One region of the Bradyrhizobium sp. ORS 86 genome, then DNA from elsewhere that is predicted to be linked to it. Evidence: predicted binding sites of a transcription regulator. Region 1 holds the regulator's gene; each other region holds the start of a gene.
The links. The regulator PhoB, encoded in region 1, activates phosphate uptake and scavenging genes when phosphate is short. The targets are predictions, from matches to a motif close to TGTCATNNANCTGTCAT.
Positions count from the first base shown of each region.

Region 2: P6U25_RS12725 (UDP-2,3-diacylglucosamine diphosphatase) is a predicted target of PhoB. The motif match lies at 2,356-2,372, and genes of this name have one in related genera.
Region 3: P6U25_RS20575 (RNA degradosome polyphosphate kinase) is a predicted target of PhoB. The motif match lies at 2,363-2,379, and genes of this name have one in related genera.
Region 4: phnC (phosphonate ABC transporter ATP-binding protein) is a predicted target of PhoB. The motif match lies at 2,743-2,759, and genes of this name have one in related genera.

Region 1 covers NZ_CP120699.1:7,338,107-7,343,385, reverse strand. Annotated here, with positions in the region: gene pstC (phosphate ABC transporter permease subunit PstC) at 1-250, shown strand, start outside; gene pstA (phosphate ABC transporter permease PstA) at 255-1,100, shown strand; gene pstB (phosphate ABC transporter ATP-binding protein PstB) at 1,097-1,915, shown strand; gene phoU (phosphate signaling complex protein PhoU) at 1,927-2,646, shown strand; gene phoB (phosphate regulon transcriptional regulator PhoB) at 2,705-3,415, shown strand; gene P6U25_RS33955 (GcrA family cell cycle regulator) at 3,639-4,151, opposite strand; gene P6U25_RS33950 (aspartate aminotransferase family protein) at 4,636-5,279, shown strand, end outside.
Region 2 covers NZ_CP120699.1:2,829,847-2,835,125, reverse strand. Annotated here, with positions in the region: gene P6U25_RS12735 (threonine/serine dehydratase) at 1-360, opposite strand, end outside; gene P6U25_RS12730 (glycosyltransferase family 4 protein) at 432-1,523, opposite strand; gene P6U25_RS12725 (UDP-2,3-diacylglucosamine diphosphatase) at 1,520-2,332, opposite strand; gene P6U25_RS12720 (hypothetical protein) at 3,000-5,279, shown strand, end outside.
Region 3 covers NZ_CP120699.1:4,400,873-4,406,151, forward strand. Annotated here, with positions in the region: gene purM (phosphoribosylformylglycinamidine cyclo-ligase) at 1-906, opposite strand, end outside; gene P6U25_RS20565 (CDP-alcohol phosphatidyltransferase family protein) at 1,066-1,608, shown strand; gene P6U25_RS20570 (chromosomal replication initiator DnaA) at 1,642-2,319, shown strand; gene P6U25_RS20575 (RNA degradosome polyphosphate kinase) at 2,454-4,658, shown strand; gene ppx (exopolyphosphatase) at 4,671-5,279, shown strand, end outside.
Region 4 covers NZ_CP120699.1:5,849,338-5,854,616, reverse strand. Annotated here, with positions in the region: gene hemC (hydroxymethylbilane synthase) at 1-6, shown strand, start outside; gene P6U25_RS26990 (DUF1045 domain-containing protein) at 69-761, opposite strand; gene P6U25_RS26985 (alpha-D-ribose 1-methylphosphonate 5-triphosphate diphosphatase) at 782-1,954, opposite strand; gene P6U25_RS26980 (chloramphenicol acetyltransferase) at 1,951-2,616, opposite strand; gene P6U25_RS26975 (hypothetical protein) at 2,552-2,698, shown strand; gene phnC (phosphonate ABC transporter ATP-binding protein) at 2,807-3,622, shown strand; gene phnD (phosphonate ABC transporter substrate-binding protein) at 3,700-4,629, shown strand; gene phnE (phosphonate ABC transporter, permease protein PhnE) at 4,707-5,279, shown strand, end outside.

The DNA of each region.
Region 1 (5,279 bases):
GCTCGGTCGTGCGCTCGGCGAGACCATGGCGGTGACCTTCATCATCGGCAACTCGTTTCGCATCTCCTCGTCGATCTTCGCGCCGGGCACCACGATCTCGGCGGCGATCGCCTCCGAATTCGCCGAAAGCGACGGCCTGCACCAGTCCGGCCTGATCCTGCTCGGCCTGCTCTTGTTCGTGCTGACCTTTTTCGTGCTCGCGGCGGCGCGCTTGATGCTGCTGCGTCTGGAAAAGAAGGCGGGGAAGTGACGCCATGAACCCGATCTACAAATCCCGCCGCCGCAGCGACATCGTCGTCCGCGCTCTCTGCGTCAGCGCCGCGCTATTCGGCGTCACCTGGCTGGCGCTGATCCTGCTCACGCTGCTCTACAACGGCGTCGCAGGGCTGAGCGTGCAGCTCTTCACCCAGAACACCCCGCCGCCTGGCTCGACCGAAGGCGGTCTGCTCAACGCCATCGTCGGTTCGATCATCATGACCGTGATCGGGGTCGGTATCGGCGCGCCGCTTGGCCTGTTCGCCGGCACCTATCTTGCCGAGTACGGTAGACATGACAAACTCACCTCGGTGATCCGCTTCATCAACGATATCCTGCTCAGCGCGCCGTCGATTATCATCGGCCTGTTCATCTATGGCGCCGTGGTGGTGCCGATGCGCGGCTTCTCGGCGATCGCCGGCTCCCTGGCCCTCGCGGTGATCGTGATCCCGGTCGTGCTGCGCACCACCGAGGACATGCTGCTGCTGGTGCCTAATCCGCTGCGCGAGGCGGCAAGCGCGCTCGGCCTGCCGCGTTCGCTGGTCATCAAGCGGATCGCCTATCGTGCCGCCCGATCGGGTCTGATCACCGGTGTGTTGCTGGCCACCGCCCGCGTCGCGGGTGAAACCGCGCCGCTGCTGTTCACCGCGCTCTCGAACCAGTTCTTCAGCCTGAACCTGACCAGCACGATGGCCAATCTCCCGGTGACCATCAACAACTTCGTGCAGAGCCCCTATGCCTACTGGAAGGAGTTGGCCTGGAGCGGTGCACTGCTCATCACCTTCACCGTGCTCGCGCTCAATATCGGCGCGCGCATCCTAGGTGCCGAAAGGGCCGCAAAATGACCGAGCTTTCCGTTTCGATGACTGCCGCGAGCCACGTCCCCCAGGTGCCGCTTCCAGAGGCGCCGCCGAAAGTGACGGTGCGCAACCTCAACTTCTATTACGGCGAGCACCACGCGCTGAAGAACATCAACCTGACGCTCGGTACCAACCGCGTCACGGCGTTCATCGGCCCGTCGGGCTGCGGCAAGTCGACCCTGCTGCGCATCTTCAACCGGATGTATGATCTCTATCCGGGTCAGCGCGCCGTCGGCCAGTTGATGCTGGACCAGACCAACATCCTCGACCCCAAGCTCGACCTCAACCTGTTGCGCGCGCGGGTCGGCATGGTGTTCCAGAAACCGACGCCGTTCCCGATGACGATCTATGAGAACATCGCCTTCGGCATCCGCCTCTATGAGAAGATCTCGAAGTCCGAGATGGACGACCGGGTCGAAAAGGCGCTGCGCGGCGGCGCGCTGTGGAACGAGGTCAAGGACAAGCTGAACGCCTCGGGCCTCTCGCTGTCCGGCGGCCAGCAGCAGCGCCTGTGCATCGCGCGCACCGTCGCGGTGCGACCCGAGGTGATCCTGTTCGACGAGCCGTGCTCGGCGCTCGATCCGATCTCGACCGCCAAGGTCGAGGAGCTGATCCAGGAACTGTCCGAGGACTACACGATCGCGATCGTTACCCACAACATGCAGCAGGCGGCGCGCGTCTCCGACAAGACCGCCTTCATGTATCTTGGCGAACTGATCGAGTTCGACGACACCAACAAGATCTTCACCTCGCCGAGTGATCGACGCACCCAGGACTACATCACCGGCCGGTTCGGCTGAGGAGACAAGCGATGGTTTCTGAACATACCGCCAAGGCATTCGACAGCGACCTGCAGGAACTCACCCGCCTGGTCGCCGAGATGGGCGGCCTCGTCGAGCGCATGATCACCGAGTCCGTCGATGCGCTGATCCGCCGCGACGTCGCGCTCGGCAAGCGCGTCGTCGCCGCCGACGTCGAGATCGACAGCCTGCAGCGCATCATCGAGGAGCGCGCGGTGCTGACGATTGCGCGCCGCCAGCCGATGGCGATCGACCTGCGCGAGATCGTCAGCGCAATGCGGGTGGCGACCGACCTCGAACGGATCGGCGACCTTGCCAAGAACATGGGCAAGCGGGTCGCGGCGCTGGAGAGCGATTTCCAGCCGCTGAAGCTGATCCGCGGCCTGGAGCACATGACCGACTTGGTGCTGTCGCAAGTCAAGTCGGTGCTCGACGCCTACGCCGCACACGATTTGCCGGCCGCGATGGCGGTCTGGAAGGGCGACGAGGAGGTCGACGCGATCTGCACCTCGCTGTTCCGCGAGTTGCTCACCTACATGATGGAGGATCCGCGCAACATCTCGTTCTGCATCCATCTGATGTTCTGTGCCAAGAACATCGAGCGGATCGGCGACCATGCCACCAACATCGCCGAAACCGTGTTCTACATGATCGAAGGCCAGCAGATCACCGACAAGCGCCCGAAGGGTGACATGACCACCTTTGCCACCACAGTGCCGGGCAACGGCTAGCTGAAGGTGCTGGTTCGCGTTCGGGCAACGGATCAACACAGAGAAAGACCATAGACCGATGAGCGCACGCATTCTGGTAGTCGAAGACGAGGAAGCGCTGACGACGTTGTTGCGCTACAACCTCGACGCGGAAGGCTACGACGTCGAGACGGTCGGGCGCGGCGACGATGCCGACACAAGGCTGAAGGAGCGTGTTCCCGATCTCGTGGTGCTTGACTGGATGCTGCCCGGCCTCTCCGGCATCGAGCTGTGCCGCCGCCTGCGGGCGCGACCCGAGACCAAGCAGCTTCCGATCATCATGCTGACGGCGCGCGGCGAGGAGAGCGAGCGGGTGCGAGGCCTCGCCACCGGCGCCGACGATTACATCGTCAAGCCGTTCTCGGTGCCGGAGCTGCTGGCGCGCGTGAGGGGCCTGTTGCGCCGCGCGAGCCCTGAGCGGCTCGCGACCGTGCTGACTTACGGCGATATCGAGCTCGACCGCGAGAAGCGTCGCGTCGCGCGCTCCGGCCGGCCGATCGATCTCGGGCCTACCGAGTATCGCCTGCTCGAGTTCTTCCTCGAGCATCCCGGCCGCGTGTTCAGCCGCGAGCAACTCCTCGACAGCGTCTGGGGCCGCGACATCTATATCGACGAGCGGACTGTCGACGTGCACATCGGCCGCTTGCGCAAGCTGCTCAATCCCGGCCGCGAGCAGGATCCGATCCGCACCGTGCGCGGTGCCGGCTATGCGCTCGACGACCGCTTCGCCAAGGCGGAGCCGCAGCCGTAAGGCGCGGCAGCAAATAACCACAGCGTCGTCCCGGCAAAAGCCGCGACCCATAACCCCGAATGCAAATTGTTGCGCGAAGTTGGAACGACGAGTCCCGTTCACAACACAAGCCGCAGCGTATGGGGCCCGGCCTGCGGCAGGACGACGCTGGTGACGTAGAGGTGGTCCCTTCACAAAAAAATCCCCGCTTGCGCGGGGATTTTGTTTCCACGGCCTATGCTACTCACCGGGTCGGCGGCTTGTTGGCGGGCCTGCGCCGGTCGGCAGCCGGCTGGTAGGCGATGCGCGAGTGGTGCGCGCAATAGGGCAGGCCGGTGAGCGCCTTGCCGCCGCAGAAGAAGAATTCGGGGCTCGAGGGGTCGCCGACTGGCCAGTGGCAGGTCGCCTCGTTCAGCTCGAGCAGCGACAGCCGTTGGCTCATCGGCACCACATTGTCGTAGGCGACCGGATCCGGCTCCAGCTCGACCTCGAAGGCGTGGGCGAGCGCGGTGTTGCCGCGCGAGACCGGACGCGCCACCCGCATCATGTGTTGGGCGGGACGGGCCTTGCGCTGTCGCGGGGCAGCGGTGGAAGGGGCCTTGGCACGGCCGGACAGGCCAAGCCGATGCACTTTGCCGATCACGGCGTTTCGCGTCACATTGCCGAGTTCCGCCGCAATCTGGCTGGCCGACAGGCCCGCCTCCCAGAGCTTCTTGAGCTGCTCGACGCGATCATCGGACCAGGTCAATACCGTCATCGCATTCTTCCCTTCGCCTTGCGCCGGCCAGTCATCGGAGCGGCGCTGCGAGCCAAATCTGACAAATATCCCTGCGGTCAGAATCCCTTAGCCCTCGCCGGACGCGGTTTTGCGCCCGAACGTGTACGCAGAACGAAAGCTACTTAGAGGGTCCAGTACTGCCGCACGAGATGTCGTATCCGACAGTCCAAACGCTACAATATGGCGTGACTCTGGCGCAAGAGTCCGCGGCAGCGCGTCCACATGTTCCGACACTTATGCATTGCAATGAGGCTTTTCCACCTCACCGGAATGCTCCGGATTGCGCGCGTTTCGCACTGCAGGAAGGCCACTTCGTAGCGATTGACAGAGACTGCCCGCAGCATACAATGCCCGCCACGTGCCGCCCGAAAAGGCGGCACGTTTTGTTTTCCGAAGCTGGCCGTTGCTGCGCTGGCGTCAAGGCACGCGGCAATTGTCGGCCTCAAACCCGTCAGTGATTGCCATGACCAACAGCGCCACGTCGCATCTGCTTCCCGTCTTCGCCAGGGTCGATCTCGGCTTCGAGCGCGGTGAGGGCGCTTGGCTCATCGCAACCAACGGCGACCGCTATCTCGATTTCACCTCGGGCGTCGCGGTGAACGCGCTCGGGCATGCGCATCCGCATCTGGTCAGGGCGCTCCAGGAACAGGCGACCAAGCTCTGGCACATGTCGAACCTGTTCAAGAGCCCGGACGGCGAGGCGCTCGCCGCGCGGCTCTGCGAGCAGAGCTTTGCCGACTACGTATTCTTCTGCAATTCCGGCGCGGAAGCGACGGAAGGCGTGATCAAGCTGGTTCGCCATTATCACTTCTCCAAGGGACATCCCGAGCGCTACCGCATCGTCACCTTCGAAGGCGCGTTCCACGGTCGCACGCTCGGAACGCTCGCCGCCACCGGTTCCGCCAAATATCTGGAGGGCTTCGGTCCGCCGATGGACGGCTTCGACCAGGTTCCGCACGGCGACATCGAGGCCGTGAAGAAGGCGATCGGACCGCACACCGCCGGCATCCTGATCGAGCCGGTGCAGGGCGAGGGCGGCGTGCGCTCGGCCCCGCAAGCCTTCTTCAAGGCGCTGCGCCAGCTCTGCGACGAGCACGGCCTGCTGCT
Region 2 (5,279 bases), 3.2 Mb from region 1:
GGACTTGGTCCGCTCGCGCTTGGTGACGGGAGAGTCGGCAGGCATCACGATGGTCGCCTGCATGTTGAGGATTTTGGCTGCGGCCGCGACGCCCTGGGCATGATTGCCCGACGAGAACGCGACCACGCCGCCGCCGCGCGCTCCTTGCGGGATCGAGGCGAGCTTATTGAAGGCGCCGCGGAACTTGAAGGATCCTGTCCGCTGCAGCATCTCGGGCTTGAGGAAGACCTTGGTGCCGACCCGTTCGTTGAGAACGGGAAAGGTCAGGAGCGGCGTACGCACCGCGAACGGCGCGACCACCCTTGCGGCGGCATCGATATCCGCGGCAGCGACGGGCGGGTTTAAGGCGTTTTCCATCATCCGCAATTTCTATCGCGGCGGCGGATAGTCCGGCAAGACGCTTTGGCGTGAGGCCTGCGACGCGAGGCCGGTCAGCGCGGCGTGGGCTGGGTGGCCGGCAGCGCGCTGAAATGGTGTCCTTCGACGCCGAACTCGATGGCTTCGCCCTCGCGATCCCGCGCGACCGGCCGGACGTTCATGGCGCGGTCGATGAACACCCGCGCGGAGGCCTGCCAGGTGTGGAGCGCAGCAAAATCAACGCAGGCCTGCCGCGGGATGCTCAGCGCCTCCAGGCAGGCGTGACGCAAATCCTCGTCGAGCACGCCGACCGGAGCCGCCCCGATCACGTCGAGGGGGCCGGTGACCGGAAATGCGGCAACCGGCAGGCCGCTTGCCAGCGCCTCGAGCAGCACGAGGCCGAACGTATCGGTCCGGCTCGGGAAGACGAACACGTCGGCGGCCGCGTAAATCTCGGCCAGTTCCTCGCCATGGCGGGCGCCGAGAAACACCGCCTGCGGATATTTCCGCTCCAGCGCCGCACGTGCGGGCCCATCGCCGACCACCACCTTGGTGCCGGGCAGATCGAGATCGAGGAAGGCCTCGAGATTCTTCTCCACCGCCACGCGGCCGACGCTGAGATAGACCGGCTGCGGCAGACAGAGATCGACATCGCGCGGATGGAACAACGCGGTATCGACACCGCGCGACCACAGCACCACGTTGCGGAAACCACGCAACCGCAATTCGCCGGCCAGCGCCGGTGTCGCCGCCATCACGGCCTGGCTGGACTTGTGGAACCAGCGCAGCGCGCGCCAGATCCAGGATTCCGGGACAGGTGATCGCGCCGAAACATATTCGGGAAAGCGGGTGTGGAAGCTCGTCGTGAACGGCAAGCCGCGCTTGCGGCAATAGCGGCGAGCGGACAGCCCGATCGGCCCTTCGGTGGCGATGTGGATACTGTCGGGCTTGGCCGCCTCGATCAGGCTGGCGACCTTCGCCCGATACGGCAGAGCCAGCCTGAGATCGCGATAGCTCGGCATCGCGAAGGTGCGAAACGATTCCGGCGTCAGGAAGCTCACCTCGACGCCGAGTGACTTCGCCGCCTGCGCCATCATGGTCAGCGTGCGGACAACCCCGTTGACCTGGGGATGCCACGCATCGGTCGCGACCAGGATATGCGTCATGCGGCGCGTGCCGTCACTCGCGGAACCGGCGCGATGCGGCGCACCGGATCGGTCCAGATGATGATCTCGAAGCGGCCGTCCTCGTGCTCGGCGAGCGCGGTGCAGCTCTCCACCCAATCGCCGCAGTTCATGTAGCGGATGCCGTGCTCGTCATGAATGGTCGCGTAGTGGATGTGGCCGCAGATCACGCCGTCGCAGCCGTGGCGGCGCGCCTCGCCCGCGAGTGTGGCCTCGAACGCACCGATATAGTTCACCGCCTTCTTGACCTTCAGCTTGGCCCATTGCGACAGCGACCAATAGGGCACGCCGAACATCTTGCGGAAGAAGTTCACGAAGCGATTCATCTGGATCGCGAAGTCGTAGGCTTTGTCACCGAGATGAGCGAGCCAACGCGCGTTCTGCACCACGAGGTCGAAGATGTCGCCGTGGATCACGAGATAGCGCTTGCCGTCGGCGCCGGTGTGGACGGTGTTCTCCACCACGTCGATGCCGCCGAAATGGGTGCCGTAATATTTGCGCAGAAATTCGTCGTGGTTGCCCGGGACGTAGATCACCTTGGCGCCCTTGCGTGCCTTGCGCAGCATCTTCTGCACGAAGTCGTTGTGAGTCTGCGGCCAGTACCAGTTCGATTTCAGCGCCCAGCCGTCGACGATATCGCCAACGAGATAGATCGTGTCGGCATCGTGAGAGCGGAGGAAGTCAAGCAGGCGGTCGGCTTGCGACCCGCGGGCTCCGAGGTGGACGTCGGAGATGAACAAAGTGCGAAAGCGCCGCTCGGGGCTTTCTTCACTCAAGGAGTCGCTTCCCATGCCGGTGCACCTAACAGATTCCTGTGACAAGGCGATGACGATCCCCGCGACCGAAGGCCCTGGAAAGCTAACGAGAATCAGTTGCACGCCTCTTCATTGGCGATAACAGCGTGATGCGACAATCTGGCGACATGGCAACGCGCAGATGCCTGGACGCAGGTCACTTCGATGTTCGCTTGGATGGTTCAACCGCCGTCATCACCCGGACGGCGCGACGAAGAACAAGGCCGGCGCGCCAATTTCAAATGCTCCGTACATCACAGTCGGCAAGCGCCAATCTCCGTCACGATCCGCGGCACGTCAGCGATGACCTGACCCCAGCGGCGGCGGAAGAGACGGTCGCGAGAGGACCTATCGCAGCAGTCGGCTTATCGGAGCGTGAACTTAACTCGAGATCTAGCGGAGTGGATGCTTCATCACCGCGCGGTGCCATAGAAATTCCGTAATATCCAGCCTTTGTGAGGCGCAAATGGCCCAGCCAAGGGGTCCTCAATATCAGAATACACTCTCCGTCGGGGGCGGAGTGCAATCGCTGTTGTGGAGACAGCGCGCGCTCCGCGCCAAACAGGCAAAGCCGGCATGCGGATAGCAAAAGGGAGTTCGCCGGTTGCAGCCCCGGAGTTGTGATGCAGGCCCAGCCTCGCCTCCGCCAGACAATGGGCCGTAGATGAGAACCGACCTGGGGGACGGGTCGCTTGAGGGACCCGAGAGCGAAGCGCGGTCGCTGTCGTGGATCGACGACCCCGTGGCCGCGCCGTCCTTCCAGGCGACGCCGTGGCTCGCCGGTGCCGAACCACGCGCTTTGGGGCGGCGGGCCAGACCGGCGGTTTCGGCGGGCAAATTCCCGCTAGGCCTTACTGTCGCGCTGTTCGCGCTCGCGTTTCTGTTGCCTGCATGGCCATGGCTATCCGGCCACGTCACGATTCCCTGGGACGCCAAGTCGCAATTCCTGCCGCCGCTGCAATTTCTCGCCACGTCGCTGGCACATGGCCAGTCGCCGTTCTGGACGCCCAACGTCTTCGGCGGCTGGCCGCTCATCTCCGATCCGCAATCGCTGATCTTCTCGCCGCTGCATTTTCTGCTCGCCTGCGTCGACCCGAAACCAGGCTTCCGTGTGGTCGACGGGCTGACCTTTGCCTATCTGTTGCTCGGCGGCGTGGCCATCATTCTGTATTTCCGGGACCGCGGCTGGCATGCGGCCGGTGCGCTTGTCGCTGCGCTCGCCTTCGCCTTCGGCGGCTCGGCCAATTCACGATTGCAGCATACCGGCCAGATCATCAGCCTGGTCTATCTGCCGTTGACGCTCTGGATGCTGTCGCGCGCACTCGAACGTTCGTCGTGGCGCGCCGGCTTGGCGGCCGGCGCGTTTGGCGGCCTGCTCGCCGTGGGGCGGGATCAGGTTGCGCTGATCTCGCTCTACCTCGTCGCCGGATTTGTCGTGCACCACTGGATCGCGGGTGACGATTGGCGCAAGCGCATCAACGCGAGCATCAGACCGCTCGCGGCTGGCTGCCTGGTCGGCATCCCCATCGCCGCCGTTCCGGTCACGCTGACGGCTCTGCTCGCCGCACGCTCGAACCGGCCCGAGATTGGCTGGATGGTCGCCGGCCAGGGATCGCTGCATCCGGCACATCTGCTGACCCTCGCTTTCGCCGATCTCTACGGCGCGATGGATCCGGCCATCGAGTACTGGGGGCCGGCAACGTCGTCCTGGAAAGCAGCGCTTGGCGGCGCCGATCTCTCGCTCGCGCAAAACATGGGTCTGGTCTATTCGGGAGCCCTGCTGCTCGTCGTCATCGTCTCGTTTGGCATCGTGCGCCGCCTCGCCTGGTCGCGTGACATCCGCTTCTTCTCGATCGCTGCCGGCATCGTCCTGCTCTATGGACTCGGCTGGTACACGCTCGTCTTCCATGCGATGTACGAATGGTTGCCCGGGGTGATGCTATACCGGCGCCCTGCCGATGCGACGTTCGTCATCGGGGCGCTGCTCGCCATCATCGCCGGCTACCTCGTGCATTGCTGGCTCGAAGGCACGGTACCGCAACCCACCAGTGCGCAGCGGGCAGTCGAGCTGGCTATGCCGGTTGTGCTCGTCGCAATCGCGGTGTGGCTCGCCCACGCCATTGGGTCCATCACGCAGGTGATCGTACCGGTCGTCACCGCGCTCGTCTTCACCAGCGGTGCGGTCGCGGCGCTCGTTCTCGCGCGTTGGCTGAACGGTCTCTCGCTCCTTGCGGTCATGCTGCTGCTGAGCTCGTTCTCCGCCGTCGACCTCGCCTGGAACAATGCGCCGCACATTTCCACTGCCATGGCGCCTTCGACATTCGATGCACTGCGCCTCGACACCAGGAACGCAACGCTGGCGCTGCTGAAATCAAAGCTTGCGGCGGCGTCGGATCCGGCCCGGCGCGATCGCGTCGAGCTGATCGGCATCGCCTATCATTGGCCGAACCTGTGTATGATCCACGGCTGCGACCACGTGTTCGGGCACAATCCGCTGCGCCTCAAGTGGTTCTACGACGCCACCCTGGTCGGTGACACGGTCGTGGATTATGACCAGCGCCGCTTCTCGCCGCTATTTCCGTCCTATCGCTCCGCCTTCGCCGATCTGTTCGGTCTGCGCTTCATCGCCGTCGGCGTGCCGGTCGAGAAGGTCGATCCATCGCTTGCCCCCGGCGATCTCACGCTCGTCGCCCATACGGCGGACGCCTATGTGTACGAGAATCCCCGCGCTCTGCCGCGTGTGATGGTGGTCTCTGACTGGCGCATCGCGGATTTCAACCAGCTTCTCACCAATGGCTGGCCGACGGACGTCGATCCGCGCCGCACCGTCCTGCTCGACCGCGCGCCAGCGCTGCCGCGTGCAAGCGCGGCCGGCACGGTGCCCGGAACGGCACGCCTGATCCACTATGAGAATACGCGAGTCGACGTCGAGGTCGACGCGCCG
Region 3 (5,279 bases), 2.9 Mb from region 1:
GGTGCGCAGCAGTTCGAGTTCGGCAATGCCGCCCAGCTCCGCCAGCCATTTGAACACCGGCAGCACCGGGAGCCGCGCCAGATCGATGCCGACGCCGAGATGCTTCGGCAGCACGCGCGGGATGTTGTCGGTGAAGCCGCCGCCGGTGATGTGGGCGAGGCCCTTCACCGCGCCGGTCTCGCGGATCGCGCGCAGACAGGATTTCACGTAGAGCCGCGTCGGGGTGAGCAGCGCCGCGCCCAGCGTCATCACCGGCGAGAACGGCGCCGGTGCATCGTAGGGAAGCCGGGACTGCTCGACGATCTTGCGCACCAGCGAATAGCCGTTCGAGTGCACGCCCGACGAGGCCAGCCCGATCACGGCGTCGCCCACGGCGATATCGGGGCTCGGCAGCAAGGTGCCGCGCTCGGCCGCGCCGACGGCAAAGCCGCCGAGGTCGTAGTCGCCGTCCTTGTAAAGCCCCGGCATCTCGGCGGTCTCACCGCCGATCAGGGCGCAGCCGGATTCCCGGCAGCCCTCGGCGATGCCGGCGACGATCGCCGCGGCGGCCTCCGGATCGAGCTTGCCGCAGGCGAAATAGTCGAGGAAGAACAGCGGTTCCGCGCCCTGCACGACAAGATCATTGACCGACATCGCGACCAGATCGACACCGATGCCACCGTGGATCCCGGTTTCGATCGCGATCTTGAGCTTGGTGCCGACGCCGTCGGTCGCCGCGACCAGGACGGGATCCTTGAAGCCGGCCCGCTTCAGGTCGAACAACCCGCCGAAGCCGCCGATCTCGGCATCCGCGCCGGGGCGCGCGGTCGCCCGCACCATCGGCTTGATCAGATCGACCAGACGATTGCCGGCGTCGATGTCGACGCCCGAATCCGCGTAGGTGAGCCCGTTTTTGCGCTCGGTCATGCCCAATTCCAGATGATCAGGGGCTGGTTACGAGGAATTCCGCCGCCGCGCAATGGCTCGCGGCGATGCGGTCACGATACTATGTAGATAACACCCGTCCGCTGCTGCCAAGAGCCGGATATTGAGTAAAATCAGGCTTCTAGCCGGGAAGCGACCAAGTTGAGCATTCCGAACATCATCACCCTCGGCCGCATCATCCTGGTGCCGGTGATCGTCTGGGCCATCGTCTCCAGCCAGATGGAGATCGCGTTTGCGATTTTCGTGATCGCCGGCGTCTCGGACGCGGTCGACGGGTTTCTTGCCAAGCGCTTCAACATGACGAGCGAGCTCGGCGCCCTCCTCGACCCGCTCGCCGACAAGGCGCTGCTGGTGTCGATCTATGTCTCGCTCGGTATCTGGGGCGCGGTGCCGCGCTGGCTCGTGATCCTCGTCGTGTCGCGCGACATCATGATCGTGTCCGCCGTGATCGTGTCATGGTTGTTCGACAAGCCGGTGGAGATGAAGCCGTTGATGGTATCGAAGTTCAACACGGTGGCGCAGGTGGCGTTTGCAGCACTGGTGCTGGCCTCGCTCGGCTTCGGCTTCGAGCCGCATCCCTACGATGGCATCCTGATGGGACTGGTCACGATCTTTACTTTGGTTTCCGTGTCCCTCTATCTCGTGGAGTGGCTGCGGCACATGAGCACGATTGAAGCCCGGTAGCCTGAAGCCCGATAGCCTGGTTTGGAGATTTGTGTGGCAGGTAGCGTTCAACCTCGACAATTGGCCCTGGCGCTGCCACACGAGGAAAGACTGACGCGCGACGACTTCCTCGAGGGGCCGGCGAACGAAGCCGCACTGACGCTGATCGATCGCTGGCCCGACTGGCCGAACCGCATCATGCTGCTGGTCGGGCCGGAGGGCTCCGGCAAGAGCCACCTCGCCGCGATCTGGGCCGAGCACGCCGGCGCGCGCTCGACCTCGGCACATGCGCTCACCGCGGATGCCGTCCCCAGGGCGCTGGCGACCGGCGCGCTGGTGGTTGACGATCTCAGGCCGTCCGATTTCGACGAGCGAGCGATGTTTCACCTGATGAATCTCGCGCGCCAGGATGATGCCTTCGTGCTGCTGACGGCCCGCGTCCCGCCGTCGGCCTTCGAGATCGAGTTGCGCGATCTGCGTTCGCGCCTCCGCGCCGTGCCCACAGTGACGCTGCTGCCGCCCGATGATCACCTGTTCCGCGGCCTGATCGTGAAATTCTGCGCCGACCGCCAGATGACCGTGGACGAGCAGCTCGTGAGCTACCTGACCACCCGGATCGAGCGGTCCTATGCCGCCGTCCGACAGGCGGTCGAGCTGTTGGATACCGAAGCGCTGCGGCTCGGCAGGCCCGTCACCCGGGCGCTGGCCGCCGAGTTGTTGCGCGATGCTTGAACGGAGCTGCCCGGCTTGACGGCGGAAATCGCCGGAACATCAATGTCATCGAAACGTCATCGCAATATCACATGGTTTGTGCGGCTCTCGGCTAGACCGCTCAGGGCCGATACCCCGGATTGGATTGACACTTGATGGACGCCCCTCAAGCCATTGAAATAAAAGAGAAAGAGCCGGACGCCGCCGCACTGCCCGCGATTGCGACCAGCCCCGAGCGATTCATCAATCGCGAGCTCTCCTGGCTACATTTCAATCGCCGGGTGCTTGAAGAGTCAGTCAACACCGGCCATCCCGTGCTGGAGCGCGTTCGATTCCTGTCGATTTCAGCCAATAACCTTGACGAATTCTTCATGGTCCGCGTCGCCGGCATCAAGGCGCAGGTCCGCGAAGGCATCCCGGAGCGCAGCCCTGACGGCCTCACCCCGTCCGAGCAGCTCGTTGTGATCAACAAGAACGTGTCACAGCTTGCCTCCGACCAGCAGGCGATCTGGCGCGACCTCCGGACCATCCTGTCCGAGGTCGGCATCCAGCTCGTCGACGGGCGCGACGCCACCAAGTCGGAGCGGGCCTGGATCGAGGATCACTTCCTCCACAACATCTTCCCGCTGCTGACGCCGCTGGCCATCGATCCGGCGCACCCGTTCCCGTTCATCCCGAATCTCGGTTTCACCGTCGCCCTGCAACTGTCGCGGATCTCCGACGGCAAGCCGATGAACGCGCTGATCCGCATGCCGGGCAAGATCGACCGCTTCATCCGCTTCCCCTCCAACAAGGAGGGCGGTCCGGCCCGTCTGATCACGCTGGAACAAGCGACCGGCCTGTTCATCGGTCGACTGTTCCCAGGCTACACCGTCAAGGGCCAGGGTGCGTTCCGGATCATCCGCGACTCCGAACTCGAAATCGAAGAAGAGGCTGAAGATCTGGTCCGCGTGTTCGAGACCGCGCTGAAGCGCCGCCGGCGCGGATCGGTGATCCGGCTCGAGATCGAGGCCAAGATGCCGGAGGAGCTGCGCAGCTTCGTGCAGCACGCATTGTCGGCGTCCGACGACGAGGTGTTCCTGGTGGACGGCGTGCTCGCGATGAACGAGCTGTCGCAGCTCACCCGCCTCGATCGTCCCGATCTCGAATTCTCGCCCTACGTCCCGCGCCATCCCGAGCGCGTGCGCGATCACGGCGGCGACATCTTCGCGGCGATCCGGCAGAAGGACCTCATCGTCCATCATCCCTATGAATCGTTCGACGTCGTGGTGCAGTTCCTGCAGCAGGCCGCGCGCGACCCCGACGTCGTCGCAATCAAGCAGACACTCTATCGCACTTCGAACAACTCACCGATCGTGCGCACGCTCGCGGAGGCCGCCGAAGCCGGCAAATCGGTGACGGCGCTGATCGAATTGAAAGCGCGCTTCGACGAGGAAGCCAACATCCGTTGGGCGCGCGATCTGGAGCGCGCCGGCGTGCAGGTCGTCTACGGCTTCATCGAGCTGAAGACGCACGCCAAACTGTCGATGGTAGTGCGCCGCGAGGCCGGCAGTCTCACCACCTATGTGCACACCGGCACCGGCAACTATCACCCCGTGACCGCGCGCATCTATACCGACCTCTCCTACTTCACCTCCGACCCGATCATCGGCCGCGACGTCGCGCGCGTGTTCAATTACATCACCGGCTATGCCGAGCCGAGCGACATCGAGAAGATGGCGGTGTCGCCGCTGACGCTGCGCAAGCGCATTATCGAGCACATCCGCGACGAGATTGCCCATGTCCGTCACGGCCGGCCCGGCGCGATCTGGATGAAGATGAACGCGCTGGTCGACCCCGACATCATCGACGCGCTGTATGAGGCTTCGCAAGCCGGCGTCTCGATCGAGCTCGTGGTGCGCGGCATCTGCTGCTTGCGCCCTGGTCTGCCCGGATTGTCGGAGAACATCCGCGTCAAGTCCGTGATCGGCCGCTTCCTGGAACACGGCCGAATCTACTGCTTCGGCATGGGGCAAGGCCTGCCGAGCACAAAAGCTGCTGTGTATATCTCGTCCGCCGACATGATGCCGCGGAACCTCGACCGTCGTGTCGAGGTTCTCTGTCCGCTGCAAAATCCCACGGTGCATCAGCAGGTTCTCGAACAGATCATGGTCGCGAACCTGAAGGACACCGAGCAAAGCTGGCAATTGTTGCCGGATGGGTCGTCAACGCGTATGAAGGCCGCGAAAGGCGAAGAGCCATTCAACCTGCACGACTACTTCATGACAAATCCGAGTCTGTCCGGCCGTGGTAAGTCTCTCAAGGAATCTTCGCCGCGCCGGCTCACGCGTCGTAACGAACGTCAGCAGGCATCGTCATAAGGGGGCTTCAAGGTGAAGCGGCCGCGGAAGCGCGCTTCCAGCGTCGCTGTCATCGATATCGGTTCGAACTCGGTGCGTCTCGTGGTCTACGAGGCGATGGCGCGCAGTCTCGTCACCATCTTCAACGAGAAGGCGTTGTGCGGGCTCGGTCGCGAGGTGCAGAGCACCGGCCTGCTTGCGACCGATGCGGTCAACAAGGCGCTGACCGCGCTTCGCCGCTTTCGCGCCTTGTGCAGGATTCAGCAAGTCGGCCGTGTCCATGCGATCGCCACCGCCGCCTGTCGCGATGCCAAGAATGGCCCCGACTTCATCGCCAGGGCTGAACGCATCTGCGGCGCAAAGATCGAGATTTTGTCCGGGCCGCGCGAAGCAAAGCTGTCGGCGCTCGGCGTCGTCTCCGGCGTGCACAATCCGAACGGCATCGTCGGCGATCTCGGGGGCGGCTCGGTCGAACTGATCGACGTGAAGGGCAATCGCGTGCGCAGTGGCGTCACGCTGCCGCTCGGCAGCCTCGCGCTGCAGGACCTGTCGCACAAATCGCTCAAGCGCGCCGAGCGCATCGTCAAGAACGAATTGCTCGGCGTCGCCCAGCTCAAGGCTGGGCGCGGCCGCACCTTCTAC
Region 4 (5,279 bases), 1.5 Mb from region 1:
GAATAGGCGTACTCTCGTCCCGTCCAGGCGTGGCGCGAGCCCGGGTGGAAGTAGCCTCGCGGTCAATCTCAGCCGCCGCGCAGCGGCCAGCTTGCGATGATGCGGAAGCGGGACGTTGTGTGGTCCTGCCTGAACAGCGCCAGACGGTCGATCGCCAGCGTCGTGAGACCGAGTGTCGCAAATCGTTCGCGCAGCCAGGCCACGATCGGGCCGCGCCTGTCGTCGCTCAGCCGTCCCGTCAGCGTCATGTGGAAGCGGAATTCCTCCATGACGTAAGGATAGCCCCAGCGATCGAGATAGTCGCATTGTCGCGCCGAGAGCTTCTCGGGTTTGCGGCGGGCTCGATCTTGCGGCGTCAGCGGCGCGCGGAAGGCGTCGAACTCGATGACGCAGTCGGCGGCAAGCTGTTGCAAGTCGTCGGAACGTTGCGCCGGAATCACCGCGATGAAGCCGCTGATCGCATCGACGACCGGCTCGATCACCGGAATGCGCCGCGCGCGGCCGGCGAAGGCAGCGCAGGCTTCGATGAGGTCGCCTTCGCGCTTGCCGTCGGCCAGCGTGATCGGCGCCTTCAGCGTGGCGTGAAATCCGTATTTGCGCGGGTCCTCTGTGACTTCGCGCCAGTCGGGGGTGACCCCATTGGGGAACGGGAGGTCGTCACCCGACGCAGCATCGTAGCCGAGCAGCATCGAGCCGAAGCGGTGCAGCGCGCTGTCCGGTGACGGCGCATGGTAGATCGCGTAGCGCGGATGATTGGCCATGGCAGCAGAATAGAGTGAGGCTACGCCGCTGCAACCGTCTTGCGCGGCGCGCGCGAATGAACGAGACAGCTTGCATCCGCCAGATGCACCAATCGTCCGGCTGATATCACAGCCACGACGCGGGGCCGCAACGGCACCTGGTCGTCGATGATGACGATGTCGGCGCGGCGGCCGGTAGCCAGCACGCCGCGATCATCGAGCCCCGCGGCGCGCGCCGGCGCCGAGGAAATCAGGTCCCAGGCGCTGGCGAGCGGCAGGATGCCGTCGGCCGCCAGACGGAATGCTGCGAGCAGTTGTGCCGGATAGTAATAGTCCGACGCCAGCACCGAGCAGAGGCCCTTCGCGATCATCTCGGATGCCTTGGTCCAGCCGGTGTGGCTGCCGCCCCGCACCACGTTGGGGGCGCCGAACACGATGAAGTCGCCGGCGGCGGCCGCGTCGCGCGCGGTCTCCTCGTTGATCGGAAATTCGGCGATCGCAGCGCCGAGTGCGCGATACTCCTGGCGCATGACGGGGTTGTTGTCGTCATGCGAGAGCATGCGGATGCCGGCGGCACGCGCCGCGGCGGCCAGACGCGCGATCGAGGCCGGCACGTCGGGGCGGCGGGCGACGACCTGGTCGAGCATCTCGTTGATCGCCTCGACCGAGAGCCCGGCACGCTCGGCGAGCTGGTTGCGCTTCTTCGGCTTGACGTTGCTGTGATCGTTGAAGGCGAACAGGTCGATGCGGCCCTCGGCGAGCCATTGCGTGATCTCGGCCTCGGCGTCGAGATTGTGGGTCTCGTGGCGCAGGTGAAAGTGCGTATCGGCGGCAAGCTGCGGCCGCAATGCCTCGATCGTCTCGAGCAGTTTCCGCGCATTGTCGGCGCTGCGCAGGCCGGGCTCCCATGACCAGGTCGTGCTGTGGAACACGGTGGTGATGCCGTTGGCGATCGCCTGCCGGTCGCTGTCGATGAGCGCAATGTCGGTCGCGAAGTCGACGCCGGGACGCGGCATCATCTGCCGCTCGAAGGCATCGCCATGCAGGTCGACGATGCCAGGCAGCACCAACAAGCCGTTGGCATCAAGGTGGAGCGCCGCGCGGCCCTGGTCGGCATCGATCGCGGCGATGCCGCGTCCCGCAGTCCGAAGCGATGTCTCGACGAACGTCCCCTCGATCAGCGCGCGGCCGCCTTCGATGAAAATGTCGGTCACGATGCGGCACTCCGCTGTTTGTCTTGTGATTCGGACGCACTCTCAGCTTCGTACTTGTCGAGGAACTCTTCCACCGAAAGCTTGCGGAAATCGGGCAGCGCGCGGCGCAGCGTCTCGTGGTCCCAGTCCCACCAGCCCAGTGCGGTGAGGCGATCTGCGATTGGCGCGGCAAAGCGCGGCCTGATTTGACGCGCCGGATTGCCGGCAACGATCGTATAGGCAGGCACGTCCTTGGTGACGATCGCCCCCGCGGCGACGACGGCGCCGGTGCCGATGTTCCGGCCCGGTAATATGATCGCGCCGTGACCAATCCATACGTCATGGCCGATATGCACGTGATGCGCACGTCGCCAGTTGAAGAAGTCGGTGTCGTCGCCCTCTCCGGGAAAGTAGGCGCTGGCGCGGTAGGTGAAATGCGCCTGCGTCGCGCGATGCATCGGATGATTCCCGGGATTGATCCGGGTCATCGCGGCGATCGAGCAGAATTTTCCGATCGTCGTGTAGGTGATCTGGCTGTCATTCACGACGTAGGAGTAATCGTCCATGCTGACTTCCAGCAGGATCGTGCGCGCGCCGACTTCCGTATAGGTGCCGAGCTTGCTGTCGCGCACCGCCGCGGTGGGATCGATCGTCGGTACGATCGAGAGTTTCTTTCCGGCCATCAGGGCCTCCGCAAATCATGGCTTCCAGGGAGATGCGCTCGTCATCAGGGTGCTTGATGACAAGACCATGACGTTGCGATGACGGTAAGAGAGGTGGTGTGGACGATCGCCGCACCGTGGCCGTGTCGTCACATAACTGTAAAACAGCGGGGATAGCGATGGCCCCATCGAGACGCGGGTGGAGCATTGCATGCTGGTGGTGGAAGGTCTGACGTGCCGGTTCGGCACAAAAGCCGCAGTCGATGACGCGTCATTCTCGATCGCGCCGGGCAGTTTCGTCGGCGTGATCGGCCGCTCCGGTGCCGGCAAGTCGACGCTGCTGCGGATGATCAACCGCCTCGCCGATCCGACTTCCGGCCGCATCCTGTTCGAAGGCACCGACGTCACCGCGCTGCGCGGCAAGGCGCTGCGGCAGTGGCGCGCGCGTTCGGCGATGATCTTTCAGCAATTCAATCTGGTCGGCCGGCTCGACGTTCTGACCAACGTGCTGATGGGAAGGCTTGCCGAAATCCCGTCGTGGCGCTCGCTGGCGCAGATGTGGCCGGAGCAGGACCGGGCGCTCGCGATGTCCGCGCTCGAGCAGTTCGACATTGCGCAACTCTCCGCACAGCGCGCCGACCAGCTCTCCGGCGGCCAGCAGCAGCGCGTCGCGATCGCACGCGCGCTGGTGCAGGAGCCCGACATCATCCTGGCCGACGAGCCGATTGCGTCGCTCGATCCGCGCAACACCAAGATCGTGATGGATGCGCTGCTGCGCATCAACAAGCATTTCGGCATCACCGTGCTCTGCAACCTGCATTCGCTCGACCTGGCGCGGACCTATTGCGACCGCCTGATCGGCATGGCGGCGGGCCGCGTGGTGTTCGACGGTCAACCATCGATGCTGACCGACCACATCGCCCGAGAGCTCTACGACCTCGAGGCCAATGACGTCATCGGCGGGGCGCCGTTGCCCGCGCCCGAGGGCGCAAATGTTCCGGCGCTCGGCACCGCAGCGGCGGCCTGAGCGGCGCACAATTCCCGATCAGGATGGACGGGCATTTCGCCCGGCCAAACACGCGTAACCACAACAAGGGGTTTATCATGATCACTCGTCGCACCGTATTGGCCGGCGCTGCCTCGCTGGCATTCGCCGGCTCGGCTTCGGCCTCGGACTGGAAGTCGAAGTATCCGGAGATCACCTTCGCCGTGATTCCGGCCGAGAACGGCTCCGGCGTCACCGAGCGCTTCGGGCCGTTCATCAACTACCTGTCGAAGGAACTCGGCATCAAGGTGAACCTGCGCGTCGCCAACGACTACGCAGCGGTGATCGAGGGCCAGCGCGCCGGCAACATCCAGATCGGCTACTACGGTCCGGCGTCGTTCTCGCGTGCCCTTCTCACTGGCGTCAAGACCGATGCGTTCGTAATCGACGTCAATGCCGACGGCTCCAAGGGGTATTACTCGGTGTTCTACGTGCTCGCCAAGAGCCCGTATCAGAAGGTCGAGGATCTCAAGGGCAAGAACCTCGGCCTGGTCGATCCCAATTCAACCTCCGGCAACAACATGCCGCGCTTCAAGCTGAACCAGATGGGCATCGATCCGGACAGCTTCTTCTCCAAGGTGATCTTCACCGGCAGCCACGAGAACGCCGTGCTGGCGCTGGCGCAGGGCACCGTGGACGTCGCCGCCAACTGGTGGAACGCCGACGACGATTCCAATCTCACGCGCATGCTCAACAAGAACATGGTGAAGTCGAGCGACGGAACGCCGATGAAGAAGGAAGACTTCCGCATCATTTCGAAGTCCGACCTCATCATCAACTCGCCCTATGCCTACCTCCGCGACCTGCCCGACGACATGAAGGCCGCGATTAAGCAGGCGTTCCTCGATGCCGACAAGAAGGATCCGGAGGCCTTCAAGAAGCTGTCCGACGGCAAGAACCGTCCGTGGCAATCGATCACCAATGCCGACTATGACAAGACCATCGAGCTGATCAAGTTCGTGGATAACCTGCGCAAGAAGGCGTCCTGATCGCGCGCGCATTGAACTGGGCCGGGTTCTATGACCCGGCCCTTTTTCCATTACTTTCTCGAGCAGATTGGCCCGCGATGGCGACCGCCGTATCCGTCCTCCCAGCCCAGCAACTGGCGGCGCTGAACGATGCCTATCGCAAGGCAATCGCTCGCAAGCGGCTGAAGGCGACGCTGGCGGTCGCGGTGTTCTGTGCGGCGCTTCTGATCGCGGCGCTCGGCGCGGAAGTGAATCTACGCACGCTGTTCACCTATTTCGGCAACTTCGTCAGCTATTTCGATCGCATCCTCACCCTCGATTCCGGCGGGCGGGTGTGGACCAATCCGGCCGAGTGGCTCTGGGGCTGGAAGAAGTGGCTGAAGCTGCTCGGCGAGACGCTTTTGATCAGCTATGTCGGCACGCTGATCGGCGCCGTGCTCGCCTTCGCTCTGAACTTCTTCGCGGCCGAGAACACGTCGCCGTCGCCGTGGCTACGGTTCGGAGTGCGCCGCCTGCTGGAATTCGCCCGCACGGTGCCTGGCATCGTGTTCGCGCTGATCTTCGTGATCGCCTTCGGCTTAGGGCCGATGGCCGGCGTGCTGGCGATCGCGATCCACTCCACCGGTGCGCTCGGCAAATTATTCGCCGAGATCGTTGAGAATGCCGACATG